DNA from 3 places in the Colwellia sp. SU-HH01217 genome. Region 2 is predicted to be linked to each of the others. Evidence: predicted binding sites of a transcription regulator. Region 2 holds the regulator's gene; each other region holds the start of a gene.

Region 1 (10,051 bases), on a different contig from region 2:
CTTTCAGCACAAGAGCAGTTAATTCAAACTAGAATTAACGATATTTTAGCTTCGGTTGACGATATTTCTACTAGTGATGAACTCCATATTATTGACCAACTTGATGCTAAAAGCTTAGCGATTCATACAAACGATGAACCGTTATTACCAGTACTTGTAGATCCTGTAAAACCGGCACAACCATGGACATTAGACGGGTTATTTAGAGTACACCTTAATCATTATTTATACATTACCGCTGATTTTAATATGTTAGAGACAAGCGCTGCGAATGAAACACTTGATACAACACATAAGTTGCCAATAATGAAAAGTATTCGTTTTAAACAAAACAGACGCGTTATTAGTGGCGAAATACATTATTTTGATCACCCATACATGGGGATGATTGTGCAAATTCGCAAACACGCTCGCCCTAAACCAGAAAATGATTCTGAAAGCGCGAATCAAAATTAGCAGCACATTTATTAAATTCTTTATTTAACTTTTCAAATCACCAGAACGAACATTGAGACCAATATGAGTAATATCAGCCAAGCCGAACAAGATAAAATACAAGCTGCGGTATTTCGCCGTTTACTAGCACATTTAGACAGCCGAAAAGACGTGCAAAACATTGAATTAATGAACTTAGCTGGTTTTTGCCGCAACTGTTTTTCTAAATGGACGGTAAAAGAAGCTGAGGCTTTAGGTGTAACATTAGACATTGATAGCGCCAGAGAGCAAGTGTACGGCATGCCATATAGCGAATGGAAAGAAAAACATCAGTTACCCGCAACTGAAGAGCAAATGGCCACCTTTAATGCGTTAAACCCAAAAAAGTAGTTTGTTAGTAATTAGCCTGAATTCATCAGGTTAATTCCTAATGAAATTCAGTTAATATCGCTAAAAACGCATCACCAAAACGTTCAAATTTGGTGATGCCAATTCCCGAAATCGCAAGCATTTGCGCTTGATTACTCGGCTGATTAATTAACATCTCTTGTAATGTAGCATCACTAAACACTACAAATGCTGGCACGTTATGCTCATCGGCTAAACGTTTACGACACGCTTTTAATTTTAACCATAGCGGCATATCAACTTCTTCAATAGCAATTTTTTGTTTTTTAGCGCGTTGATTACCTGATGAACCACTAGCAATTGACTCGGCAACATCACGACGAAGTTGTAATGCTTGTTGCCCATTAAGTAGCGGCCGACAACTTTCTGTTAACTTAACCGCACCATAGTTGTCGGCATCAACAGATAAAAATCCGCGTACCACTAACTGTCTAAACACACTACGCCAAGCATTAGCATCCAACTCTTTACCAATACCATAGGTTGACAGCTTTTGATGGGAAAACTGTTTAATTTTTAGATTGCTTGCACCAAGTAAAATATCAATTAAGTGCACCACACCAAAGCGTTGTTCACTGCGATAAACTGTCGACAACGCCTTTTGTGCTGCCGTGCTCGCATCCCAAGTCTCAACTGGCGTGAGACAATTATCGCAATTACCACAGTGATCATTGGCTTGTTCATTAAAATAATTTAATAGTACTTTTCGGCGACAACTGGTGACTTCACATAAACCTAACATGGCATCTAGTTTACTACGCTCTGCTTGTTTAAATTGCTCATTGCCTTGAGATTCTTGCATCATTTGTTTAAGAAATACCACATCTTGCAAGCCATAAATCATCCAAGCAGTTGATGGTAAGCCATCTCGCCCTGCTCGTCCTGTTTCTTGATAATAGGCTTCAATGGATTTAGGTAAATCAATATGAGCAACAAATCGAACATCGGGTTTATCAATGCCCATACCAAAAGCAATAGTCGCTACAATAATAACATTGTCTTCGCGTAAAAATCGTTGTTGATGCAAAGCTCTTAACTCGCTCGATAATCCCGCATGATAAGGTAATGCGGTAAAACCTTGTTGCGATAAATACAACGCAAAGCTCTCAACACGTTTTCTTGATAAACAATAAACAATGCCGCTGTCTTTGGCATGGCTTTGTTTAATAAAATTTACCAATTGCTTTTTAACATTGTCTTTGTGGGTAATGCGGTATTGAATATTAGGACGATCGAACCCTGAGACATACTTTTGAGCATTTTCTAGTTGTAAACGGGTAATAATTTCTTGTTTAGTTCGCGCATCGGCTGTTGCTGTTAACGCCATTCTAGGCACTTGAGGAAACTTTTGTGCAAGCATACTCAGCTGCAAGTAATCGCTTCTAAAATCATGGCCCCACTGAGACACACAGTGAGCTTCATCAATGGCAAACAATGAGATAGTGAGTTGTGATAATAATGCTAAGGTACGTGACTGAATCAGCCTTTCTGGTGCTATATAAAGGATATCGATATTGCCACTTATTAACTGGCTTTCAATATCACTAACTTGCAAAGCTGATAAAGTTGAATTTAAAAAGCAAGCATTTACACCAACTTGGGCCAATGCATCCACTTGATCTTGCATTAAAGCAATAAGCGGTGAAATAACAACACCCACGCCTTTTCGCACTAACGCAGGTATTTGATAGCACAAAGATTTACCGCCGCCTGTTGGCATTAGCACTAAAACATCTTTACCGTCGATGGCTTGACTTACAATATCAGCTTGTTGTCCCCGAAATTCTGAATAACCAAAAGTATTTCTTAACAAGGATAACGCATGATTATTCGCTGTATTTGACATAAACAATTCCATTTAGGGGGAAGTTAGCAGTGCAGTTATTTAACAGAATTCACTTCGTCTGCTGTTAAATATCGCCATTGTCCAGGCTCAAGATCATCAGGTAAAACAATGTCTCCAATTTGCTCTCTGTGCAACCCTACCACTTTATTATAAACCGCAGCAAACATTCGTTTAACTTGATGGTACTTACCTTCAGTAATAGTAAGTAGTACTTCTTTATTCTGACCGTCTTCAATTATAACTAGCTCTGCTGGACGTGTTAGTGAAGCCTCCCCTTGTAATTGTACTCCGTTTTTAAATTGTTCGATGATCGATTCATCGAGTGGGTCTCTTAGCCATACACGATAAGTTTTTTTACACTGTTTTTTAGGTGAAATTATATTATGAGACCATCGTCCATCATCGGTAATTAATACCAAACCTGTCGTGTCGACATCTAATCGCCCTGCTATATGGAGATCAAACGCCTTATCAACATCAACAAAGTGTAAAAGCGAGGGGTGTACTTCATCAACATTTGAGCAAATAGTATCGAGTGGCTTATTCATCATAATGTAACGAGAAGTACGAGCAGTTAGCGTTTGACCATCAACACTTATATGATTATTTTCGTGAACTTGGGTGGCTGGATTTTTAACAACTTCGTTGTTAACTCTTACTTCCCCACTTTTTAATAATGATTTCGCCTCATTTCGGCTTAGTTCGGTGCTTTTACAAATAAATTTATCAAGGCGCATAATAATTAATAATAACGAGTAAAGAGAAGCTTTACGCTATTATCCTTGCTGATAGGAAAAACTGTCAATGAAATTTATAACGGTTATGAAAAAGAAAAGTGTCTAGGCATAAAAAAATCCCTAACAATTATATTGCTAGGGATTTTTAACACTGGAAAATGAAATAAGCACTCAATATTTGGTGCTTTAGCTGAGCTATTTACACCATGCGACGACGAGCAGCAATGCCCATTACAGCTAAACCAAATAATGCAATTGTTGTTGGCTCTGGAATGCTTGCAGCATCTAAGTTAGCAACAGATAAAGTGTTAGTTTGTTTATTGTCGTTAGTAAAACGAATTGAGCTGTTACCGTTACAACAGTCTTCTGCCCAATAAACATCAATTACTTGGCTGTCACGAGCAAGATCTGATAACGAAACAGTGAAAACATCTGAGTTACTCCAGTTGTTGCTCCACCATAAATTATCAGTACGGCTATCAACTAATAAACCGTCAACGTAAATAGCAGCGCCGTAACCCGCGTCTAAACCAAAATCAAATACCCAATTTGTAGTATATCTTTCTAAAGATAAATCAATTTGTAAATGACCAAAGGTGTTGTTACCTAAACGAAAACTATCAAGGTTATCAACAACATTACTAGTAATTGCTGAGCCTTGTGAAAGCCATGAGCTAGTAAAATCAGATGAGTCAACACCGTTATCGATAACGCGTGTTTCAAGGGTAATTAGTGTTGCGCTAGCATTTGCACAAGTAAAAGCTAATGCTAAGCAAAAAAGTTTGATGTTTTGTAAATTCATTACTGCTATCTCTTAGTAGATTAAAAAAATAAATTCACTCAACTAAGAGCAATAAACAAGCCAACTTGCAACACACTGTATTTATTAGATAAATTTTAAGCTAAAATACTTTATGTAAATTATATTGACACAATTGTACAATAAAATATATCGTCGTTTGTACTAACCGTATTTTTTAATTAAGCGACTGACATACCTGCTATTTGATGCCAATAACCATTACACTCCTTAACCGAATTAAGTTTTTGCTTAACAGGGTGTTCTAACTGTTTTCTAAATAGTGTTAATTGCCTGAACGCTTTTTCACTGTCAGCGCTCACTCTGGCAATATCTACACCTAAATTATTGAGCTCAGGTATTTCATTTATTAGGTTGTATTGATAGCCTGACATTGTTTGTATACCATTGAGTATAAATACTTTTTCATGCTCACGACTTCTCATCTCTCTACCTTGAGGGTACTTAATACAACAATATTGGCAATCATCTTTTGCGCGGTTTTCAGAGCGCGCGGTAAAACAACGAGCAGAATAAGCTAGCGGTAAATATCCCCAAGAAAAAACTTCACACTCGAATTGTTCTCTTATATTTTCATCTTCGGCTTGCTCTAGGATCTGTTTAAGCCAGTCACCTGATAATTCAACCGGCATTGTCCAACGAATCATCCCTTGTTTTAACAAAACTTTAAGCGTAGATAAATTATAACAATTAATTGCAGGGCCAGCGACAAAGGGCATCTTTAACTCATGCATCAGTTGCACAGCGCTAAGATCATTAGCTTCAACTAATAATTCACCGTTATCGCATAATCGTTTCATTACTTGTAACTCAGAAGGAGATTCGAGCAATGCCATGGTGGAAATAACAATTTGTTTATCTTGAAACTGAGTATCATTTATCAGTGTTTTCGCCATATTATTGGCAAGTTTAAGCCAATCTTTTGCTCTCAATTCTCTTCGTTTTGAGCAAACGGTTTCTCCTAAATAAATAATATCTGCTTGGCTACTGAGAGCCTTATGGTAAAAGTTTTCCACTTGTTGTTTAGGCCAAAAAAATAAACTAGGTCCGAGAGAAAATTTCATATTATTACCTTGATGATTAAATAGAGCTTATTGCCATTTACGGTGATAGGCACCAAGTGTGGTTTGCGATCCTTCAGATAAATTAGCCAGTGCTTGCATCCATCGTTCTGCCAGTTCAAATTTATTAGGGAAATGCTTAAAATGATCTAAAGCTTGTCGCCAAGTTTTGGTAACTTGCTCGACATAAGCAGGACTTCGCTGACGGCCTTCAATTTTCACTGATACTATACCCATTGAGGCAAGCTCTGGAATTAATGCTAAGGTATTTAAACTCGTGGGTTCTTCTAAGGCGTGATAAACCTTGCTGTCGACTTCAAACCTCCCTTTGCATAAAGTCGGATAACCTGCCTGCTCACCAGTTTGATAGCGATCAATTAATACATTATTTAAACGGCTTTCTAAACCTTGCTCTGTTTCTTGCCAACGCACATGCTTTGCTGGCGAACACGCACCAGCGGTGTTCGGTGACTCTCCTGTCATATAGGAAGATAAATAACATCGCCCCTCGGCCATAATGCATAAACTACCGAACGCAAACACTTCTAACTTAACAGGACTAGATTTTGCTAACTGCCTAACTTGCTGAACAGATAACACCCTAGGTAATACGATTCTTTGTACATCAAAATTATTTTTAAAAAACTTTATCGTTTCTAAGTTTGTACTAGAAGCTTGAACCGATACATGCCGCTCAATTTCCGGATACTTATGAGCCGCATAATCCAACACCCCTAAATCGGCAATAATTAATGCATCACAGCCTATTTCAACTGCATTATCTATCGCTTTCCTCCAACGCAATTCATTATTAGGATGGGCAAAAGTATTGATTGCAACATGTAGTTTTTTACCATGCAAATGAACATAGTCGGCCGCTTTAACTAATTTATCACCATTAAAGTTTAACCCAGCAAAGTGACGAGCATTAGTATCATCTTTCATACCAATATAAACTGCATCAGCACCATTATTTATTGCCGATTTAAGCGCAGGAAGATTCCCCGCAGGACATAATAGCTCCACTCATTTTCTCCAAAAACCACCTTACCAAAATACGGGTAATGACCTATTTGATAAGGTATTGATTAACATAAGAAGGCTGCATCCTAACGTGACTTTAACGGCCATTTATTGATTTAAAATAACTTATTTTGTATCACAGATAAAAATCACTAATTGTCCAATTTTGTTGATCTAGTTCACAGTTAAAATAAACACGTTTGCTACTATTAGAATCATTTTATTTCTCGGATTAACATTGTGTCTAAGCTTTATTTATTAACTAAAATACCATTACCAATACGTGAAAAAACAATTTCTATTGTCCCAAAAATGTTGAAGCCATTACTGCCAATTATTCCCATCAACGTTAAAGAGAAATTACTATTAAAGATACTCAATACTATTTTCAACGAAGCTATTTCAGAGGGTGACTTTAACTGTTTAGAAAATAAATGGTTAAAGATATCGGTTACAGATCTAGAGCTAAATTGGTGGTTAAGTGTTAAAAACAAGCAATTAATAGTGTCTACTAAACAAAAATCACACAAAGAGGATGTCAGTTTTAGCGCCAAAGGTGATGATTTATTGCTTATAGCAGGGAGAAAACAAGATCCAGACACCTTATTTTTTCAACGTCGATTGAGTATTGAAGGTGATACTGAACTAGGCCTAGAAGTGAAAAATTTAATTGATGCAATAGAACTTGAACAACTTCCCTGTTCTCTTCATAAAATCGTAACTAATTTCGCTAATTTGTTACAGCAAACATATGATGATATTGGATATTATCAGCAGGTTAATAGCCGCTAATTAAATAAACTGAGCTCGGCTTAACAAATATTTCTCTAGCAGCTATTTTTCCTTACTTCTTCGTTAAATTAAGAAAAACTATCAAGCTAGAGTGGAGTAAAATAATTATTTGCCTATTTTTCAAACTGTTAACCATCCCTTAAACTGAGTTCAGGTTAAATAGCTAACTATATTGGTTTATTTTAACAAAGCATAAAATACCATACATAAAGTTAAAAATATTTGACACCACACAAGAGTCAAGGTATCTTAACATCAAGTCAAATATTTTTAACATCAAATAATGTAAGTGAGGATTTATGTCATACAAAGAACAAGGTTTATGGGTTTCGCTTTCGCTAACCCTCTATTTAATATATTTTTATTATTCAAAGATGCTGTTATTACAAAGCAGTATGAAGCTAAACGAGGCAAGTTATTTTGGCTTACTAATCACTACCGTTATTTGGTTAACAATAATTTCAGTTATTTCTCACATCGTTTTAGCCATCATTAATTACAAAGAGGCGGATAATGTAGATGATGAGCGAGATAAATTAATAAACTTATATGGTTGTCGTGCAGGCTATTATTTTTTATCGATAGGTGTCGTCGTTTCAATTGTTCATGTGCAAATTAATAATGTAATTGGTACGCATTTGGGTATTAGCACTGAATTAGATCTAGTCAATTTCATGCATATTATTGTAATGAGTTTCTTAATTGCCGACGCTATTAAGTACGCTACTCAAGTATTTTATTACCGCAGAGACAGCTAACATGAGTAAACCTAAACCTAAGTCCATAACAAATGAAATTAGAAAGTTGCGTTTTAACCAGAATGAGATGACACAACAGGCGCTTGCTGATTTAGTAGGTGTGTCTCGACAAACGATTGTTGCAATTGAAAAAGGGAAATACTCACCCTCTCTAGAGGTGGCTTTCAAAATTACTGATGTATTTGAAGTGCCCTTTACCGAGGTGTTTAATTATCAAGTTGTATAAAACAACGTTAGCATAAAATCACGCCGCGTTATGTTTGCAAAATTTTTATTAATTAAACGAAACTTTATAATAAACGCGGCGCCTTTAACTGAACGTTACTTGCTATTTTTTCACTACTTGTTGCTCGAAAGAATTCTGTTTTAATAACAGGCGTTTTATTTCAGCCAGTTCAACTTCTAATTTATCTATTTGCGCTCGGCTTGCATGTTCGCCACCATCTCCCGTTTCGCCATGTAATGCGGCGCGATAGCTTTCGTGCTCTTGCCCCATCACTTCTAAAACGGTACCTACCATCATATTTAAAAAGATAAATGCTGTTAAGAAAATAAAACTAAGATAAAAGATCCAACTAAAGGGGTACACCGCCATAGTCTCGTACATCACATCTGTCCAATCTTCAAACGTGGCAACGCGAAATAAAGTCAACATAGAGATAGAAACATCTCCCCATAAAACTTCATTTATTTGGTTAAACAACATACTACCAATGGCGGCATATATATAAAAAATAACAAACATTAGAAGTACAATGTAACCCATACGAGGTATTGCTTTAAGCAAAGCATTAATTAAAATACGAAGCTCTGGCACCATAGACACCAAACGTAAAACTCTAAACACCCTTAATAATCGAGCAAGTAGAACGCCTGTTCCTCCTGTTGGGATTAAACTACCAATAACAATCACTAGGTCAAAAATATTCCAACCACTTTTAAAAAAAGCTTTTTTATCCTGATACGCTAAAAATCGAATGGTAATCTCAATCACAAAAAAAACAGTAATACCGCTGTCGAGTAACGTGAGAATGTACACCACATCATCAGGTAAATTGTGTGTTTTAGCGCCAATAAGTAAGGCTGAAAGGATAATGACGGTGATCACTATTCCTTGGAAAATTTTACTGCTATCAATTTTTTTCAACTGTCGTTGAGCACTATAAACCAAAGACGCCATAATTAATTTGCTCCAACACCAACAAAAGGATTATTGATACGCTCTTCGCCAAATGTTCCCATAGGACCATGACCTGGAATAAAGTGAACATCATCACCCAGAGGGAATAAATTTTCTTGAATAGATTCGATTAATTGCTTTTGGTCACCACGTGGAAAGTCAGTACGTCCTACCGAACCACAAAATAATACATCACCTACTTGTGCTAATTTTGAAGCACGATGAAAAAAGACAATATGTCCTGGCGTATGACCAGGGCAAAAGTACACTTCAAGTTCAATATTGCCAAATTGTACTAGATCACCTTGTTCTAACCAGCGATCAGGCGTAAATTTTTCAGCGCCAGCAAAACCAAAACGTTCTATTTGTTGAGGGATAAGATCAATCCAAAACTGATCTTCCTTATGAGGGCCTTCAATAGGAACTGAAAAATGATCAACAATAGCTTGTGTTGCGCCTGCATGATCAATATGAGCGTGGGTGAGTAACACCTTAGTTAACATTAAATTATTCGCTGAAATTGCATTAATAATTTTATCAGCATCACCACCAGGATCGACCACTGCGGCCTCTAGTGTTTCATCACACCAAAATAACGTGCAGTTTTGTTGAAACGGTGTAACAGGAATTATTTGGTACTGCAACATAACGAGGATCTCTTAAAATATGGAATAACGGCTTAACAAATTACTTCACTAATATCGCGCCGTATAATAATAAGTAAAAGATAATGTGCCAATGGTTAATTGATAAGATTGTGCCTAAAAAGCTAAATTTAAAGACACAATCGTTAGATAATAGCTAAAAATACTTTCTAAAAAGCAGCGAACTAGGTAAGCTCCAACGCAAATAAAAATGTTAACCCTATAAGAACTATGTCGATTCAAAGAGATTCTTTTCATTCCCGTATTGGTTTTGTCTTAGCCGCCGCTGGCTCTGCCATTGGTTTAGGCAATATCTGGGGCTTCCCGACCCAAGCAGCCAATAATGG
Region 2 (10,051 bases):
TAAACTACGAAACGGTTAAATACTTTACTAATGAAGCGTATGAAGCCCAAGCTTATGATAAAAATCTAGCGTCGTGGGAAAAAGCTAAGACACAAAACCGTTTATCGTTATTTGCCCTAAATGGTGGGCAGGCACTGATAATCTCTGTATCGATGACTAGTATGTTAGCTTTAGCTGCCTATCAAGTTACTCATCAGCAAATGACTCTGGGAGATTTTGTCTTAATTAATGCCTTTATGATGCAACTTTTTATCCCATTGAATTTTTTAGGTTTTGTTTATCGTGAAATTAAAGGATCGCTAGCGAATATCGAAAATATGTTTGGTTTATTAGATAAAAAAGCCAAAGTTGAAGATACCCCTGGTGCCAAAGAATTAGCTATTAGCCATGGAGAAATAGCATTTAGCAATATTTCTTTTTCTTATCATCATGATCGGCCAATCATTAAAAATTTATCTTTTAATATACACGCCAAACAAAAAGTAGCGGTAGTAGGTGAAAGTGGTTCGGGTAAGTCGACACTGGTTAAATTATTATTTAGATTTTACGATGTCAACGACGGACAAATTTTAATTGATGGTCAACCTATTAAAGAAGTGACACAACATTCATTAAGAAAACACATAGGGATTGTGCCACAAGATACTGTGCTTTTTAATGATACACTTTTTGCTAATGTACATTACGGTAATCCAAATGCTAGTCAGGAAGAAGTCTATAAGGCAATAGAGTTAGCGCATTTATCTCATTTTATTGACTCTTTACCCGATGGTGTTAAAACACAAGTTGGAGAGCGTGGTTTAAAGCTTTCTGGCGGCGAAAAGCAACGTGTTGCTATTGCTAGAACTATTCTTAAGGATCCTGCTGTACTGGTTTTTGATGAGGCGACTTCATCTTTAGATAGCCATTCCGAGCAAGCTATTTTAAAAGCTATAAAAGAAGTTTCTAAGCACCGAACAAGCTTAGTTATTGCTCATCGGTTATCGACCATAATAGATGCGGATCATATTATTGTGATGAAAAATGGTGAAGTAGTTGAAGAGGGTAATCATCAACAGTTGCTTAATCAAAATGGTCATTATAAGAAAATGTGGTATCTACAACAGTAATACAATCGACATTGTAAATATAAATGTTAAGTTAATTTTATATACATAAAAGGCGAGATTCATGGCAAATGAAATAATTCAAACCAAGCAATGGTTAGAGCAAATTATTATTGGATTAAACTTTTGCCCGTTTGCTAAAAAAGAATTTGTTAACGACACTATTGATTATCATTTATCGGCGAAAGTTAAAATTGAACATGCCCTTGAGGAACTCATTAGTCAATGTGAGCAGCTAGTGAAAAACGATAAGATTGAAACTTGTTTAATTATTTATAAGGATGGTTTTAAAAGCTTCGAAAAGTATTTAGACCTTGTTGCCTATGCAGAAGAGTTATTGATTGACTCTGGTTATGAGGGCATTTTTCAGTTAGCTAGTTTCCACCCAGATTACTATTTTGATGGGGAAGATTATGATGATGTAGCTAATTTTACTAACCGATCACCATATCCTGTTCTGCACATTATTCGAGAAGAAAGTATGGCGCGGGTATTAAGTGTTTATAACCGACCAGAAGATATTCCTGATAATAATATTGCTCTTGCTCGTCAAAAGGGTAGTGATTTTTTTACTCAAATACTTCGAAAAATTAAAGACTAATTAATACTAACTATTACATTATTTGACATCTATTGTTGCCGGGATTTTGTACACTTTTTATTACTAAGCGTATGAAGAGTACTTCCCCAAATAATATGAGGTTAAATTATGAGCATAAGTTATCACGGTAAAAGGTATTACTTTGACTCTTTTGACAAATTATGGTGTTTTTACAGTCGTTTATTAAAATCTAAACACATGCAAAAATAGTCTGTCTTGATTTTTTATTCCTATAAAATAATTTATATCGGCTTAGCCAGTTAAGGATAAGTATTTTTGAACTGACTCAGTCTGATAGGTATAATGCTCTGATTATGTAATCTATTGAGATTATGATTTAAAAGAAGGGTTTTATTTTCGTGGAAAAGAAATCAGTTATACAAGTTGGTGGCAATATTGAGCGTGCGGTTAAAGGTGATTTCACCATTGATAGCCAAGCCATTTTAAAAGAAGCTTGGCAAAAAACGTTACAGTCTCGTTTATCTATAAACTTAGGTTTATTATTTATTCTGTCAATAGGAAGCATTGTTTCGTTTGTGGTGAGTGATAATTTAGGCGGAATTGAAGCTGTATTAGCTGATCCAAAATCAAGTATGATCCTCAATGTAATTGTCACCTTATTTATTTGGCCATTTTTAGCGGGTGTTGAAATGATGGGGGTGTTTCATGCTGTCGGCATGAAAACTCAGCCTAAGTTGGTGTTTTCATTTCTAAAAAGAGGAAGTTGGGTGGCACTTTGTGCTTTATTGTCTTCATTGTTTATCAGTATTGGCATACAGTTGTTTATTCTTCCCGGTATTTTTTTAGCCGTCGGTTTGTCGTTAGTTATTCCTTTAGTAGTTGAGAAAAAACTTTCACCGATTAAAGCGATCGTTTTATCAGTTCAATCACTACGCTTTAATTGGTTTAAAATTTTTTCAGTGTATGTAACACTTTTTTCAGCCTTAATAATCAGCTTACTACCTCTATTGTTTCTAGCGCAAACAAGTTTATCTGTTATTGGCGGCGTCATATTCTTTTTCAGCTTATCTTATCTCGCTCCACTTTATTATAATGCTAAAGGTGTTTTATATCGTGAGATCTTTGGTTTACAAATAATTGCTATTGATGGTGCTAATTTACCGCCATCGTCAAAAGCTGATGACACTTTTTCGGCTTAATAAACAAGGACTGTAATGCAAAAAAAACTATTTATAACGATTGTTTTAATCGCTTTAATTATAGGCTTAATCGCTCCATTTACTTTTCAAAAAATCGTGCAGGGAGATATACCAGTTGATGAAAAAACGTCAAAGGTAGTAAAAGCGCCTGTTGTTATCGAAAAGCCACTACATTCTGTAGAACTACCTAAGTTTTCGAAAATTGGTAATGTTAAACAAAAGAAACGCCAGTTTTTTAACTTTATCAGGCCATCAATTACTCATGAAAATCAATTAGTGTTATCTGCCAGAGGCCAAATAAAGACCTGGAGAGAGAAAGTAAGCCTTGAAGAGCCTTTATCTGAACAAGAACAAATGGATTTAGCGGCTTTAGTTAAACGCTACAAAGTGAATAAGCAATTTTCTTTATTACAACAATTAGATGAGTTACTTGTAAGAGTTGATATAGTTCCTGCTCCTTTAATTTTAGTGCAAGCGGCGAATGAATCAGCTTGGGGCACATCTAGATTTGCTAGAATTGGTTTAAATTTCTTTGGTATTTGGTGTTACCGAGAAGGTTGCGGTATGGTGCCTAATGGTCGTAATGAAGGGGCAAAACATGAAGTGGCAGCTTTTGACAGTGTCAATGAAGCCGTTAATCGCTATCTTTATAATATTAATACCAATAATGCTTATAGTGTATTTAGAGCAATTAGAACGCAATTAAGAGAGCAAGGGCAACCATTACAGGCAGAAGTACTGGCAACAGGGTTACTACCATATTCTGAGCGTGGTACCGATTACGTGTTAGAAATTTCTGAAATGTTAAGACATAATCAAGCGTACTTTGTAAAAAGTAAGCCTTAAACGATCCTTATTTGTACTTATGAGAGAAATTGGGTTTAAAGAATCAAATTTGTAAAAGTTCAGTCAGCAAGTGCATCACACATTAAATTTAATTGGGTTATCACTCATTAGCTGGCTGAATAATTTGCTGTAAGTTATCTACTTCACTTCAATAAAGTCTAATTGGTTTTCTTTTAACTTAGGATGAGTTTCAAGGGGTGTGTTGAATGATTCCTGATCAAAAGCAGTATCCCCTCCATCAATCATTTCATTGGTTATACCGTTAGCTGAATCAATATTTTTAAAATCAAATAATTGATTATCGCATAAATGTGAAGGTACTACGTTCCGAATAGCGGTAAACATAGATTCTATCCGACCAGGGAATTGATGTTGCCATTCATTTAGCATTTGCTTGATATTTTGTCTTTGTAAGTTAGGTTGCGAACCACATAAATTACAAGGAATAATTGGGAAGTGCTTTAAGGCAGCATATTGCACAAGTTCGGCTTCTTTACAAAAAGCTAATGGGCGAATAACGATGTGCTCACCATTATCCGAAACAAGCTTCGCAGGCATTGATTTGAGTTTGCCACCGTAGAACATATTCAACATTAAAGTTTCTATCATGTCATCACGGTGATGGCCTAAGGCAACTTTTGTTGCACCAATCTCTGTTGCCGCTTTATATAAGATCGCGCGACGTAATCTTGAACATAAACTACAAGTTGTTTTGCCATCTTCAATTTTATCTTTAACAATGGAGTAAGTGTTTTCTTCAACAATTTTAAATTCTACACCTTTTTGGCTTAGATATTCAGGCAAAACATGTTCAGGGAACCCTGGTTGTTTTTGATCTAAGTTAACAGCAACTATATCAAAGTTTATCGGAGCGGATTTTTTTAATAAAAGTAAAATTTCCAGTAACGCGTAACTATCTTTGCCGCCAGATAAACAGACCATAATTTTATCGCCATCTTCCACCATGTTATATTCAGCAATGGCTTGACCAACGTTACGTCGTAATTTTTTCTCTAATTTTTGTAATTGCGTTTGTTCAATTGATGAAAGCGGTTTTATTTGATTGGTCATGTTATTTACTTCGTTGTTTACTGAGTATTACTGAATGATTAACGAGACAATGTTCGTTTATAAGGTTTAATCGAGCGCATTATACCTTTAGAGTTTATCAAAGCGAAGTGCTTGCGTTAATTTGTGTGCATTATTGAAGAAATAAGGTAATGAGATATTTATATAAAAAAGAGAGTGACAAATAAAAACCGTGATTATTGTTTTTATTTGTCACGTTATTTTATTAGCTATTTTTCAAAAGGTGAAACATAACCTTCTGGTTTTAAGGCAAGAACATCACATTTTAATCTGTCAATGACATGTTCAGCGGTGTTACCGATTAATGCGGCTGAGATACCTGTACGCCCAATAGTGCCTAATACAACAAGTTCAGCATCCAATTGCTCTGATACAGATTCTATAACAGTTTCAGGTAAACCTTCTTGAACAAATGTGTGTTCTTTAGCGATATTATATTTTTTTGCATGTTCATCCATGGATTGTTGATGATGCTGCAGCATAGACTCGTTATATTCACTGGCATCAAATTCGGGGATTTCAATAGCAATATTAACAGGAGTGCCTGGGTAAGAATTAACTAAATGTACATTACCGTTAAGAATTTTAGCTATTCGGCGAGCAGTTGTTGTAATAATATTATTGAGAGACTGGTGCTCTTCTTCATCACTTCCCATATTAAGGGCAGCGACAATATTGCCATTTTCTGGCCAACTATGATCTTTAACTAATAATACTGGGCATGGACATTTACGTAATATATGCCAATCTGTTGGTGTAAAAATAACAGATTTAAGTTTGTCGTGTTGATGGGTGCCTTTGATTACCATATCATGTTTTTTAGCAATAACTTCTTCAATAATGGCTTCAAAAGGGCGGTTATGCCAAATAACCTTGTATTGAATATTAATACCTTGATGTGGCATATTTTTCGCTAAATCAGCTAGCCACTGTTCTCTATCCTTAATAACAGATTGACGCATAGCTTCACGCTCTTCACTAGAAAGCATTGTTGTCATTTCATATGAAAAATCAAAAATACTTAAAAAGGCGGTTAAAGTTGATTGCGTTTTACTGGCTAATTCAATTGCTCTTTTTAATGCCTTTTGATCGTCTGTTGTAGGGTCAATCACAACAAGAATATTTTGAAAATGGTCCATAATATGCCTCTTAAGGTTTTATCGATAAAGATATTATGCCGCAAGAAAATTGATTTTTAATTGTTTAAAATCAATTTATTGTGACTTAACTTCTTTATAGATTAGCATAGTACGAATTGGAGTGTTTGAGAAGTGCTTACTCAGCAACAGATTATGCTGAGTTTGTTTATTAAAGCTTAAGGGGTTAAAAACTGGCGGTATCGTCTAACTTTTTTGCATCTAAAATTTTAATTAATTTACCGTCAACATGAATAATTTGATTTTTATGGAAACGATTTAATAAGCGGCTAATAGTTTCTACAGTTAAGCCAATGTAATTGCCAATATCACTACGAGTCATCGTTAATCTAAATTCTTTTGAAGATAGCCCTCGAGCATGATAACGAGCACTTAATGCTGAAATAAAAGTAGCAACACGCTGTTCTGCATTTTTACGGTTGAGTAGTGTTAACATCTCTTGATCGGTGCGTATCTCATTGCTCATTAAACGTAATACCTGCTTCTTTAACTTCGGCATTGTATTAGATAATTCATCAAGATTTTCATAAGGAATTTCACATACCATAGCTGTTTCAAGTGCTTGAGCGAAACTTGGATGTTCATTGCTAGCAATGGCGTCAAAACCAAGTAAGTCACCGGCTAAATGAAAACCTGTAATTTGCTCTTCACCTTCGGCATTAACAGTATATGTTTTGAATGTACCTGAACGAATAGCAAATAAAGAGTTCATTTCTTGACCGTCATGGAAAAGCTTGTCACCTTTATGGATCGGGCGCTTACGATCGATAATATTATCTAAGGACGTGAGTTCTTGATCATTTAATGAAAATGGTAAGCATAATTCGCTAATACTGCAATTTTGGCAATGAATATGATTTTGATCTGGAGAGTGCTTTTGATGCATAACTTGATATATCCCTAAATTAATCCCTAAGGAGAACAACTATATGGGATTTTATTAGAACATGAGTTGGTATGCAACCACTATAGAGTATAAGCCATAGACTATAATCGCCAAAGCCATCGTTTTTCTAAACATGACATTTTTTAATATTGTTTTAATACTTAGAAGCCCATAAGACATGGTGATTAAGGCTGGGAGTGTACCTAAGCCAAAACTTGCCATTATCATAGCGCCTGATACGGCGCTACCACTGGCTAATGACCAAGTTAAAGTAGAATAAACTAACCCACAAGGTAGCCATCCCCAAATAACGCCTAAGCCTAATGCTTTACTTGGGCTGTCTACGGGGATTACTTTCTTACTCAGTGGTGAGATAAATTGCCATAATGTTTTGCCAATACTTTCTATTCTGCCCAAAATCATTAACCATTGTCCTAGGTATAAGCCAAGAAATACTAAAAAAACACCTGCAACTAATCGTAAGCCGGCAAGGGGCACACCAATGTTTTTGGCAGCCAACGAACCTGTATAACCTATTATAGCGCCTAACAACGCGTATGAGCTAATACGGCCAAGGTTATAACAAAGTACTAATATTAATTTTGAATAAACATTTTTTTTTGCTGATGCGCTTTTAAGCAAGTTATGTTGTAAACGACGATTTTGGCTTTGGTTTGTGACTATTTCATTTGGAAAGCTTGATGAGTTTTGAGCAATAGCAGATGTTAGCATGCTTGTAACTCCACCACACATACCTAAACAATGTCCTGCACTTAATAGGCCAATAACGAACGCTGAAAAAAGATCAATTTCCATTTTCTGGTGTTTTCTCTTTTGATGCCTGCATCGTTGAACTTTCAGAAGAGCTTGACTCAGAAGGTGACTGAGGATCAGTTGTTAGCGACTGGTTATTAGCTTTTTCAGGCTTGTCGTCATCAAATAAAATGCTCATTCCTTGTTTTTCTAAATCATTGAACTGATTATTTTTTACTGCCCAGAAAAAAATATAAATTCCAAGCGCAGTCAACAAAATAGCAACAGGAATTAAAACGTAGATAATACTCATATTTATAATGACTCTGTGTTTGTTAAATTGTTTAAGTGTTTTTTTTCAGTAAACGCAATGAATTAGTGATAACAATTAGTGAGCTTGCTGACATGCCAATTACTGCCATATAAGGTGTAATATACCCCGACATAGCTAATGGTAATACTATGGCATTGTAACCAAAAGCCCAACAATAATTTTGAATGATAATTCGTCGATTTTTATTAGCTACTTTGGCTAGCGTAGCTAACGAACTTAATTGGTTATTTAATAAAATAACATCAGCGCCATTTTTAGCAATATCTGTACCATTACCCATAGCAATAGAAACATGAGCTGCACCAAATACAGGAGCGTCGTTTACACCATCGCCTACCATTACCACGTTATGGTGCTGTTTGGAGTTAGCTACTGTTGTAGTAGACTTGGTTAATAAGCCTTGGAGCTTTTTAATATGATTAACTTTATCGTTAGCGCTTAATCCACTATACACATTATCGAGTGGCAATAATGTGGCAATTTTACGACAACCAGCTTCGTTATCGCCCGATAACATTACAGATTTTATCTTTGCCTTTGTAAACTGATTCAATAGGGTGACTGCATCATCTCTTAATTTATCTTCAAGATAAAAAACAGCAACTAGCTCATTATTGTGCGTTGAAGAAGATCCTGATTCTTCATTTGTTAAAGTAGAACACACCAGTACACATTGCGCATCTAAATACTGCTTTTCTAAGTCGTGATTTGATAAAAGCCATGAAGGCTTACCAATGGTATATTTTTTGTTATTGAAAGTACCAGAAATACCTTTTCCTGGATGCACGATAATATTCGATGCGTTTAAAGTAAAATCCCTATAACATTTAAAGGCTTTAGCTAAAGGGTGTTCTGAATGACTTTCAAGTGCTGCAGCTAAGGATAAAATATCATTTTTGTTATGACCATCTAATAATATAGTTTTAGCGATAACAAACTCACCTGTAGTTAAGGTACCTGTTTTATCAAAGGCATAGCAAGTTGCTTTGGGCATTGTTTCCATAACATGACTTGACTTGATCATAATACCATCACGGTTTAGCCGTGTTGTTGAGCAAGTTAAAGCGGTTGGCGTTGCTAAAGATAAAGCACAAGGGCAGGTAACAACGAGAACAGATAGTGTAATCCAAAAAGCTTCTTCTGGAAGATGTTGTTGCCAATAGATAGCAGTAGCAATGGCGCAAACTAAAATTAATGCGACAAAATACTGCGCTATTTTATCGGATAACAGCGCTAATTTGGGCTTGTGCGCTTGAGATGCTTCACTTAAGCGTATGAGCTGACTTAAAAATGAATGACCAGCAGGGTGCGTTACCTGGATAACTAAATTGCTATCTCCATTTATGGTGCCAGCAAATACTTTATCACCAACAGATTTGGTTATTGGCAACTGTTCACCAGAAAGCATCGCTTCATTTAACTGGCTTTTACCTGTTTGAATTACGCCATCTGCAGGGACGATTTCTCCTGCTTTAATTAAAACTAAATCGCCCATTACTAATTTTTTAGCTGCTATAAAGCTTTCTTTATTCTTTACAAGTTTAGTTGCCGTCATCGGCATTAGTTTTAACAGGTTGGCGGAGACTTCTGCGGCACGTGATCTTGCTCTAAATTCTAGAAATTTGCCAATTAACAAAAGAAAAGTGAACATAGAGACAGACTCAAAATACACTTCTCCTTGTTGACTGATTGTCGCCCAAACACTGGCACTAAATGCAAGTGAAATAGCGATAGCAACAGGAACATCCATTGATAATTTGCGTGCTTTTAATGAACGAATTGCGCCTTGGTAAAATGGAAATGCGCCATAGCTGACGATAGGTAAGGTTAACGCTAAGCTCGCCCAACGTAAGTAAACTATTGTATGCTCAGCCATGCCTGAAAACGCACCGAAATATAAACCAGCAGCTATCATCATCACTTGCATCATTAAAATGCCGGATATCCCTAAACGTTTGATAAAGCTTTTAGCTTGTCGTTGGTTGTTTTCTTCAGATTGACTCGCTTTAAAAGGGAAGGCTTGATAACCAATATGTTCAATTTGGTTAATAATGTCACTTAAATGGATAACGTCGTCATGCCACCTAATTGTGGCACGTTGTGTAGTGGCATTAACAGT
Region 3 (10,051 bases), on a different contig from region 2:
TTTATCGTTCGTCCACAGCATGCATTTAACCCTGGTGTCGATTGGCAGGTTGAGCTATTAGTTCGCCGTCAACTTGGCGCCATTGATAGTATTTTTACTAGTTTTAAAGGGGATTATCACACACTCGATAAATATGTGGATCGTCCGCCACTTATTTACCCAGAGCCAGAGCTAACCTTAACTCAAGAAGTGTGGCAAGAAAAACACGTTGAAGTGGTTATTTTAGCTATCTTAATGGTTATTTTACTGGCAACTCTATTCTTTCAAGACATCCTTGTTCGCCACCCTAAATTTATGCATAACTTTCGCCATGGCTATTTAGTTATTACCGTTGTGTTTATTGGCTGGGTTTGGGGTGGTCAATTGTCAGTGGTAAATGTTTTTACTTTCTTACAAGCTTTTGTTTCTGACTTTTCGTGGGATTTATTTCTGCTTGACCCTGTTATTTTCATGTTATGGGGTGCAGCCGCTGTCACCATGTTGCTATGGGGGCGTGCTGTTTATTGTGGTTGGTTATGCCCATTTGGTGCATTACAAGAACTGATGAATGTGTTTGCCCGTTATATCAAAATCCCACAATTTGAATTGCCATGGGCGGTGCATGAACGTTTATGGGCAATTAAGTATTTAATCTTACTAGCCTTGTTTGGCTTATCGATGGACTCATTAGCCACTGCTGAACAATTTGCTGAAGTTGAACCTTTTAAAACAACTTTTTTATTGAAGTTCGATCGCGAGTGGCCATTTGTGCTGTATGCCATGACATTGTTAGTGATAAACCTATTCAATCGAAAATTCTTTTGCCGTTATTTGTGCCCACTAGGTGCCGCATTATCAACCAGTAATAGCATTCGATTATTTAGCTGGTTGCGTCGACGTCCAGAATGCGGTCAGCCATGCAAAACCTGTGCGAAAGAGTGTGAAATTCAAGCAATACACCCTAATGGTGAGATTAACATGCGCGAATGTCATTACTGCTTAGATTGCCAAGTCACTTATTACAACGATGAAAAGTGTCCACCACTGAAAAAAATTAAGTATAAAAAACGTAAATTGCAAAAAGATGAAATACCAACGGTAAATGTCGCTTAACACTTAAGTGAGTGGCGATGAAAAGATAATTAAAACGATAGTGCATTCATTTAATGAACTGGAGAATCTAATGAGTAACGAAGACTTAAAAACAAATAAAGACGCTGATAATCTCGCGTTGGAAAACGAAGAACGCCGTAAATTTTTTGGTAAGTCAGCCTTAATTGGTGCAGGTGTTGTTGCTGCTGCGCCTATGACTGCCGCTATGTTCGCTTCTACAGCTAAAGCGAAAATGGCTGAAGCGGGTGCTAGTGCTGTAGTGCATCCTGGCGAATTAGATGAATATTATGGTTTTTGGTCGGGTGGTCAGTCAGGTGAGGTACGTATAGTTGGTGTACCATCAATGCGTGAGTTGATGCGTATTCCAGTTTTTAATATAGATAGTGCGACTGGTTGGGGTATTACTAACGAGTCTAAACGTATTAAGGGCGATAGTGAGCATTTTTTAACTGGTGACTCACACCACCCTCATATGAGTATGACAGATGGTCGTTATAACGGAAAATACGTATTTATTAATGATAAAGCTAATTCACGAGTGGCACGTATTCGTTGTGATGTAATGAAGTGCGATAAAATGCTAACTGTACCAAACGCGCATGCTATTCATGGTTTGCGTGTTCAAAAAGTACCTTATACAAAATATGTTGTTTGTAACGGTGAATTTGAAATCCCTATGAATAACGATGGTAAGGAAAGTTTAGAAGACGTTAGTACTTACCGCTCGCTATACAACGTAATAAATGCTGAAACTATGGAAATGGCCTTCCAAGTCATGGTTGATGGTAACTTAGATAATACTGATGCAGACTTTGACGGAAAGTATTTTGCATCGACTTGTTATAACTCAGAAATGGGGATGTCGCTAGGCGAAATGATTACCTCTGAGCGTGATCATGTGGTTGTCTTTAGTTTAGCTGCTTGTGAAGCTGCATTAAAAGCAGGTAAATATAAAACATACAATGGCAATAACGTGCCTGTTTTAGATGGGCGTAAAGGCTCTGAATTAACGCGTTATATTCCTGTACCAAAATCACCTCATGGCTTAAATACTTCTGCTGATGGCAAGTACTTTATTGCTAACGGTAAGCTCTCTCCTACAGTTTCTATCATTTCTATCAAAAAATTAGATGCGCTATTTGCTGATAAAATTAAACCACGCGATACTATTGTAGCGGAGCCAGAATTAGGTTTAGGTCCACTTCATACTGCGTTTGATAATAGAGGTAACGCATATACAACATTATTCCTTGATAGCCAAATTGCTAAATGGAACGTTCAAGACGCGATTGATGCGCATAATGGCAAAAAAGTGAACTACATTCGTCAAAAGCTCGATGTACAATATCAGCCAGGACATAACCATACATCTCAAGGTGAAACCCGTGACGTTGATGGAAAATGGTTGATGTCGTTATGTAAGTTCTCTAAAGATAGATTCTTACCTGTTGGTCCGTTACGCCCTGAGAATGATCAGTTAATTGATATTTCTGGTGACGAAATGAAATTAGTTCATGATGGCCCTGCATTTGCTGAACCTCACGATTGTATCATGGTTCATCGTAGCAAATTAAAACCATTAAAATTATGGCCACGTACTGATCCTATTTTTGCGGAAACTGTTGCTCAAGCTAAACGTGATGGTGTTGATGTTTATACTCAAAATAAAATCATTCGCGATGGTAAAAAAGTTCGTGTTTATATGACTTCAATTGCACCAACTTTTGGTATGACTGAGTTTAAAGTTAAGTTAGGAGACGAAGTTACTGTTGTTGTAACTAACCTAGACCAAGTAGAGGACGTTACTCATGGATTTTGTATGACAAACCATGGTGTGCAAATGGAAATTGGTCCACAAGCGACCTCTTCAGTTACCTTTATCGCTAACCAACCTGGTGTTCAATGGTATTACTGTAACTGGTTCTGTCATGCGCTACATATGGAAATGCGCGGTAGAATGTTGGTAGAAGCTTAATTGGCTAAGTTATCTTTACTCGCATTTTAGTAAGATAAAACCCGTATCAAGTTAATTGTTACGGGTTTTTTGTTGGTTCATAATTATCTTAATTGAAAGGCTTCATAGTATAATTTAGCTTTCAAATAGCTGTTATCACCAAAGAGAGCAATTAGTGAGTAAATTAAGTACCCAAGAATTACGAGAACAAAAACCTTCTAGAGAAGAATTTATTCAACGAGAAAAGAACAAAGTGGTGCTTATTTTAGATGGTATTCAAAGCAGCCATAACATAGGCGCAATGATTCGATTATCCGATGCCTTCTGTTTAGATAAATTAGTTATTTGCGGTGATTTAAAGATTAACCCAAAAAAATTAAGAAAAACCTCTATTGGAACGCAAAAATGGGTGAAAGTCGAAGAGGAAGCCTCTACGGTTAACGTTGTTAATATGCTCAAAGAGCAAGGGTATCAAATAGCAGCCATTGAGTTGTGCAAAACGTCTATCAACTATTTAACAGCTGAATACCAATTACCGATCGCTTTTGTTTTAGGCTCAGAAAAGAAAGGTGTATGCGATGAGGTAATTGCCTTAGCTGATATGCAGATTCATATTCCTATGTTTGGTATGGGAAATTCGATGAATGTTTCTTCGGCAGGCGCTATAGTGGTTGCTGATTGTATTGCTAAGCTAACTCAATAAAATCGATTAAAGTAAACAGTAAAATAGTTAATCAAGATCAATATGATGTGTTAAAAATTAAGGTAAATTATTGTTATATTAATTACCTTAGTATGCACGTGTTGAAAGAGACTTAATCAATGTTAGAGCCGATAACATTTATGAAAAAAACAGCGTTTTATTTCTATGTATTGATCAGTTTCATGATGATGTTTTCTCATCAAGTTGCAGCAAAACGTATACAGATATCATCTCAAGAAAATTTACAGTCACACTTAGATAGTAGTCAAGACGGCGATGTGATTATATTGGATAAAGGGCGTTATTTAGGCAACTTTATTGTAGAAAAACAAGTGCAATTAATTGGTGTTGCTGGCGCTATTATTGATGCGCAAGGTCAAGGTCATGCACTTACTTTGAAAAATTCAAACATTAGCATTTCTGACTTAACTTTTGTTAATTGGGGAGATGACTTAACGGCACAAAATTCCGCGATATATTCTAATGAGCCTGCTAGTAACCTTATTATTAGTGGCAACTCGTTAACAGGAGACGGCTTTGGTATTTGGTTAAATAAAGCCACTAATGCCAAAGTGTTTAATAATATGGTTTCAGGAAATATTGCTTTGCGATCGGCTGACCGAGGTAACGGCATACAGTTATCAAATGTTAAAAATAGCCGAGTTTATCGTAACGAAACAAGTCAAGTACGTGATGGTATTTATGTTATAGCCAGCCAAGATAATATTATAGAACATAATACCATGCATCATCTGCGTTATGGCATTCATTATATGTACTCTTATGATAATTCAGTCTTGAATAATACGGCTTATAATACACGTGCAGGCTATGCAATGATGAGTTCAAGACGTTTGATTATTGCAAACAATCAAACCACAGATAGTGAAGATTATGGTTTTTTATTTAACTTTATTACCGAATCAACCATTAAAAATAATCGGATAAAAAATGTTTGGACGCTACCTGAAAATAAAGTGTTAGGTAGAGATGGTAAAGGGTTGTTTGTTTATAACTCAGGCTACAATACCTTCACTGGCAATATTGTCGATACTGCTGAAATTGGCATTCATTTAACGGCAGGTTCAGAAAACGTTAAAATTTATGGAAATAGTTTTATTAACAACCCAACACAGGTGAAGTATGTTTCCAACAAAAAACAAGAATGGAGCCTTAATGGTAAAGGTAACTTTTGGAGTAATTATTTAGGTTGGGACATGAACAACGATAATATTGGCGACGTTATTTTTGAGCCCAACGATGGTATTGATCAATTGGTTTGGCAATACCCTGAAATGAAAATGCTTATGGATAGCCCTGCGGTAATAATTTTACGTTGGGTACAACGCCAGTTTCCTGTATTAAAACCGCCAGGGGTTAAAGACAGCTTTCCTTTAATGCGCGTTCCTTTTCTTCAAAGCTCCCCAGCAGATTTGAGCAATCTCGCTAATCGAAACAATTAAGGATTTTATATCATTATGCAGACGCCGTTAGTTTCTTTAAACGATATTAGTATGAGATTTAAAAATTTAGCAGTATTGACTTCAATAAATATGTCATTGAATCAAGGAGAGGTTCTCGGTTTGTTTGGACATAATGGTGCAGGCAAAACCACCATGATGAAACTGATTTTAGGTGTGCTTACACCTAGTGAGGGAAGTATTAGTGTTATGGGGATGTCTCCTCAGTCGAAAGAGGCATGGAATATGCGTTCTCAAGTCGGTTACTTACCTGAAAATGTCAGTTTTTATGAACAACTGAGTGGTATTGAGGTTTTGTGCTATTTCGCAAAGCTAAAAGGTTTCAGTAACAAAGAAGCGAAAAAACAAGCCATTAAATTACTCGAACAGGTGGGTGTTACCCATGCGATGAATCGCCAAGTCAAAACTTATTCAAAAGGTATGCGCCAACGTTTGGGCTTAGCCCAAGCATTTATTGGCCAGCCTAAACTTTTGTTATTAGATGAGCCAACGACAGGGCTTGATCCTATTGCGACAGCGGACTTTTATCAAACGGTTGATCAACTTAAAACACAAGGTACTAGCGTTATTCTTTGTTCTCATGTTTTGCCAGGAGTTGAACATCATATTGATAGGGCGATGATTTTATCTGCGGGTAAGGTTTTAGCTATGGGCTCGTTAGAACAATTGCGTCAACAAGCTAATTTACCTGTTGCCATAAAGCCGGTGGGACTAAATGGAAGTTTACTTGAAGATACACAGTTATCAAAATTCTTAACAAAGAAAAAAGATATTTTACATGTACCCGAGCAAGAAAAAATGATGGCATTAAGGCATTTGTTGAATCAAGACTCATTGCAAGACATTCATGTGGAACCTGCAAATTTAGATCAAGTATATCAATACTATTTGTCACTTGAGTCGGCCGATACTACCAAAATGGAAAATAACAGAGGGCAACACTAATGAGACAAGTTATTACCGTTGCTAGTAAAGAATTTCATGATGGATTACGTAATCGTTGGTTAGTTTCTATTACCATCATATTTGCTATTTTATCACTAGGATTAACTTATTTTGGCTCTGCGGCGTCTGGAACATTAGGCATCGCTTCACTATCGACTACAGTGGCGAGTTTAGCCAGCTTAGCGGTGTTTTTAATTCCTTTGATTGCCCTGTTATTAAGTTACGACAGTTTTGTTGGTGAGAAAGAGGCCGGTACACTGTTGCTATTATTGACCTATCCTCTGAGTAAAACACAACTCCTACTTGGCAAGTTTATTGGTCAGGGCGGTATTATCGCTTTAGCGACCTTTTTAGGGTTTGGTGCTTCAGCGCTTTTACTATTTTTTCAATTAGAAGATGACGTGATATTAATCACCTTCTCCTTATTTATTGGCAGTGCCATTTTATTGGGGTTAAGTTTTACCGCAATTGCTTATTTAATAAGTTTACTGGTGAGCGAAAAATCAAAAGCAGCGGGTTTTGCATTAATAACTTGGTTTTTATTTGCATTAGCATTTGATTTAGCGCTCTTGGCGTTGCTTGTGGGGGTAGAGCAAGGCATAACACAGCAAGGCTTGACGCAGTTAATGATGTTAAATCCAGCGGATATTTTTCGATTAGTCAACCTTGCGGGGCTTGATAGTAGCGATGTTAATGGTGTGCTTGCGATAGCTATTAATGCAAGTTTATCGCAAGGGCAGCTATTTGTTGCGTTAAGTGCGTGGGTAGTTTTACCGTTAGCACTAGCTATTTTCATATTTAAAAAGAAGACACTTTAATGAACAATAATTTAGTAAAAATAAACCGATTTCTTAGCTCTATTATTTGTAGTTTATTTGTATTAGGGGCGTTAGCCGCTTGTTCTGAGCAAGAAAAACAACAGCAAATGTTACATAAAGCCGTAGCTATTGAAGCGAGTGAAGAGTGCCATTTATGTGGCATGTTAATTACACGTTTTGATGGCCCTAAAGGCGAATTGTTTAGAAAAGAGCAGGGCGACAAAGTTTTTAAATTTTGTTCAACAAGGGACATGTTTAGTTACTATCTAGATCCTGAGAATAAACGGAATGTAGCCCAAATGTTTGTCCATGATATGAGCAAAATGCCGTGGGGTACGATTAATGATGAACACTTTATTGATGCGAAAAATGCGTGGTATGTTGCAGACTCTGTAAAAACAGGTGCTATGGGTAAAACACTCGCCAGTTTCAGTTTACAAAAAGATGCAGTCGCTTTTGCTAAAGAATTTGGCGGAAACGTTATTGCGTTTAATCAGATAAGCTTATCTATTTTGATGTAGCTTAGCAGTGGGGCATTTGTTAGGCTAGCAAGATTACTTTAGACATTATATTGGCTTAAATGAATTTCTTACGCTTTATCATATTAGCAATACTGCTTAGTGCATGTTCAACAAGCAAGCAAGTCGGTGTAGTTTATCAAACAAGTTACGATTTTAATCAAGTAACAAGTTACAGCCTGTATGAAAGAAACTCGGACTTTGTCGCTTTTCAATCAATTAATGATGTTACTCGTAACGGTATAGAGATTGCTATAGAACGGGCGATGGAGCAGCAAGGTTTTTCATACAAGCAAGTGGATCAAGCTGATTTAATTGTGAGTTATCATTTAATTAATCAAAGGCGTGGTGAACTCTCTCAATATAATAAGAGTGTGTTGTATTGTGCTTATTGTTTGCGAGCCAATACTTGGCAGTCGGATACAAAAAATTGGACATTATCTCCAGGCAGTTTAGTGATTGATTTTATCGATCCTAAAAGTAAACGTTCGGTTTGGCGAAGTGTTTATGATCTAGATATTGATGTGGAAGATAATTCTAGAAAAACTAATGAAAAAATAAAGTCGGCAATTTTTGCAATGATAGCCTTATACCCAAGCAACATAGCCCCTAGCTAAGAGCAGCTATAGCGATGATTAAATGGGTTGGTATTGCAATTATTGTGTTCTTAGGTTTTTTGACGACATTGTTGGCTTTAGGGTATTTATTAAAAGAGAATAAAGCTTACACTACTGAATTAAAGCACTCGCTTGAACAAGAATCTTACGATCAACAACTCAAACAACAACAAACAAACGCAGCACATCAAGTCACACCAAACTTGCCTCTAACGGCAGTCGAACAATCGATACATCAAATTATTAAAGCTAATCTGAGTTGTCAAACCAATAAAGAGTGTGTTCTATTTGACATACAACAGAAAAAATTAGGCTGTATGGTGGCGCTTAACACTAAAGGGGCGGCTATCTTAATAAAAGTCATGAGTCATCAATCTAGTCAAACTGAAAAAGCCTGCTTAAATTTGTCTGATTATTTCTCAACATCAAGCACAGCTTGTGTCGAACAGCAATGCATAGCGCGATAGTTCCCCCGCCTCGATAATAACCGTAGATAAAATAAGTTAACTTTTTTATTTAAAAAATTAGTTTATCAAGTTAGCTAGAAATTCAAAGTTAAGGCTGACACTGTAAACTACTGTCTATTTTTTTTACAATGTGCTTAATTCAAAAATGTTACAAGGTTGTAACATAATGTTTAATCGTTATATTTTTTTTATGGTATGAAATATGCCTAAAAATCCATGCAAAACATATATATCTTGATTTTCATTTAAATTAATAAAGGAATTATTCATGAAAAAAGTAGTTACAAATTTTGTATTTGCCGTTTGCTTTATCTTTACCAGTATTGCAAATGCTAATGTCATTTTATCCCTCGACCCTGCCACACAAACTACCGACACAGGTGACATTGTCTCTGTGACCGTCATGATTGATGGTTTGGGAGATTATGTGCCTTTATCGCTTGCTGCATTCGATTTAGATGTTACATTCGATACCAGTGCCTTATCTTTTACAGGTTATAACTTGTTTGATGGTTTGGGCGTGGTTGATTTTTTTGACCCGCTTGCAGATGCTGAAGATTGGAGTTGGGGGGAATATGCTCCAGGTGTAGTTAACCTTTCTGAATTTAGCTATCTTTCAAACTTTGAATTATGGGATCTTCAACCTGCTAGTTTTGCTTTAGCTGAATTATTTTTTAGTGTCGATGCCCCGGTTACTAGCGAAGTTGCATTTAGCTATGCAGATTTAGACGATGTTAATGGCGACGCTATTAATATAATTGAAGTTAATAATGCATCAATTACAGGGGTTACCCCAGTACCCACACCAGGTACAACACTATTGGTGGGATTAGCATTGATTTCGTTATTTGTTAGGCAAAAATACCATTCTTAAATAAGTTTTTATTAAAGTAGATTATTGATAATTCTACTTTACGTTCAAATGTACATTTAAGTGATAAATTTAAAATAAGGTAATAAATACCCAATAAAAGTTTGCAATCGCTGTTTAGAAAACTTAGGGATTTAAGTATTTCAAATTTCATACAAGGAAATTAGCATGCATCATGTAGGTAAAATCGCAGTAATGTTGTGTTTAACATTAAGCACCACTCCGGCATTCGCCGATAAAGCAAAAGGAGCCGAAAAGCTTCTCGCAGACACCGCAGGCAAAGCTAAAATAAGTGTTGATAAAAACACAGGACATGCCCGCTTTATTCGTCTCGAACCTAAATCACAACCTAGCCCACTACAATTAAGAACAAGTCGAACTAAAAGCAAAAGCAAAAGTAGTACGACATCAAATGCAGGTGAAAGCTCCCTTTCATTTTTGCGTGACTATGGTAGTGCTTTTGGTATATCAAATGTTGATACCGAGTTAACATTAGTCGGTACAAATCGAGATAAGTTAGGATCTGAACATAGTATTTTTAAACAATATTACAATGGGTTACCAGTTTTTGCTGGTGAATTAAGA

The links. The regulator FNR, encoded in region 2, switches genes on or off when oxygen is low (the NO sensors DNR and NnrR bind a similar motif). The targets are predictions, from matches to a motif close to TTGATCTAGATCAA.
Region 1: ubiT (ubiquinone anaerobic biosynthesis accessory factor UbiT) is a predicted target of FNR. The motif match lies at 6,500-6,513, and genes of this name have one in related genera.
Region 3: AC27G3_RS02345 (nitrous oxide reductase family maturation protein NosD) is a predicted target of FNR. The motif match lies at 3,777-3,790, and genes of this name have one in related genera.

The regions. Positions count from the first base shown of each region.
Region 1 is NZ_BAAJLX010000005.1:261,471-271,521, forward strand. It holds gene AC27G3_RS09045 (CsiV family protein) at 1-456, shown strand, start outside; gene AC27G3_RS09050 (DUF1244 domain-containing protein) at 520-825, shown strand; gene recQ (DNA helicase RecQ) at 863-2,689, opposite strand; gene rsuA (16S rRNA pseudouridine(516) synthase RsuA) at 2,725-3,426, opposite strand; gene AC27G3_RS09065 (CCXG family PEP-CTERM protein) at 3,626-4,228, opposite strand; gene AC27G3_RS09070 (U32 family peptidase) at 4,408-5,310, opposite strand; gene ubiU (ubiquinone anaerobic biosynthesis protein UbiU) at 5,338-6,333, opposite strand; gene ubiT (ubiquinone anaerobic biosynthesis accessory factor UbiT) at 6,571-7,122, shown strand; gene AC27G3_RS09085 (hypothetical protein) at 7,422-7,880, shown strand; gene AC27G3_RS09090 (helix-turn-helix transcriptional regulator) at 7,882-8,106, shown strand; gene AC27G3_RS09095 (ion transporter) at 8,209-9,060, opposite strand; gene AC27G3_RS09100 (MBL fold metallo-hydrolase) at 9,063-9,704, opposite strand; gene AC27G3_RS09105 (sodium-dependent transporter) at 9,936-10,051, shown strand, end outside.
Region 2 is NZ_BAAJLX010000003.1:155,969-166,019, reverse strand. It holds gene AC27G3_RS05700 (ABCB family ABC transporter ATP-binding protein/permease) at 1-1,109, shown strand, start outside; gene AC27G3_RS05695 (DUF1415 domain-containing protein) at 1,171-1,707, shown strand; gene AC27G3_RS05690 (hypothetical protein) at 2,067-2,867, shown strand; gene AC27G3_RS05685 (glucosaminidase domain-containing protein) at 2,883-3,713, shown strand; gene ttcA (tRNA 2-thiocytidine(32) synthetase TtcA) at 3,852-4,784, opposite strand; gene uspE (universal stress protein UspE) at 5,012-5,941, opposite strand; gene fnr (fumarate/nitrate reduction transcriptional regulator Fnr) at 6,126-6,845, opposite strand; gene AC27G3_RS05665 (sulfite exporter TauE/SafE family protein) at 6,900-7,661, opposite strand; gene ccoS (cbb3-type cytochrome oxidase assembly protein CcoS) at 7,651-7,911, opposite strand; gene AC27G3_RS05655 (heavy metal translocating P-type ATPase) at 7,943-10,051, opposite strand, start outside.
Region 3 is NZ_BAAJLX010000001.1:536,525-546,575, reverse strand. It holds gene nosR (transcriptional regulator NosR) at 1-1,092, shown strand, start outside; gene nosZ (TAT-dependent nitrous-oxide reductase) at 1,163-3,067, shown strand; gene AC27G3_RS02350 (TrmH family RNA methyltransferase) at 3,222-3,749, shown strand; gene AC27G3_RS02345 (nitrous oxide reductase family maturation protein NosD) at 3,890-5,212, shown strand; gene AC27G3_RS02340 (ABC transporter ATP-binding protein) at 5,228-6,175, shown strand; gene AC27G3_RS02335 (ABC transporter permease) at 6,175-6,993, shown strand; gene AC27G3_RS02330 (nitrous oxide reductase accessory protein NosL) at 6,993-7,514, shown strand; gene AC27G3_RS02325 (DUF4136 domain-containing protein) at 7,574-8,128, shown strand; gene AC27G3_RS02320 (hypothetical protein) at 8,143-8,595, shown strand; gene AC27G3_RS02315 (cohesin domain-containing protein) at 8,864-9,469, shown strand; gene AC27G3_RS02310 (M4 family metallopeptidase) at 9,635-10,051, shown strand, end outside.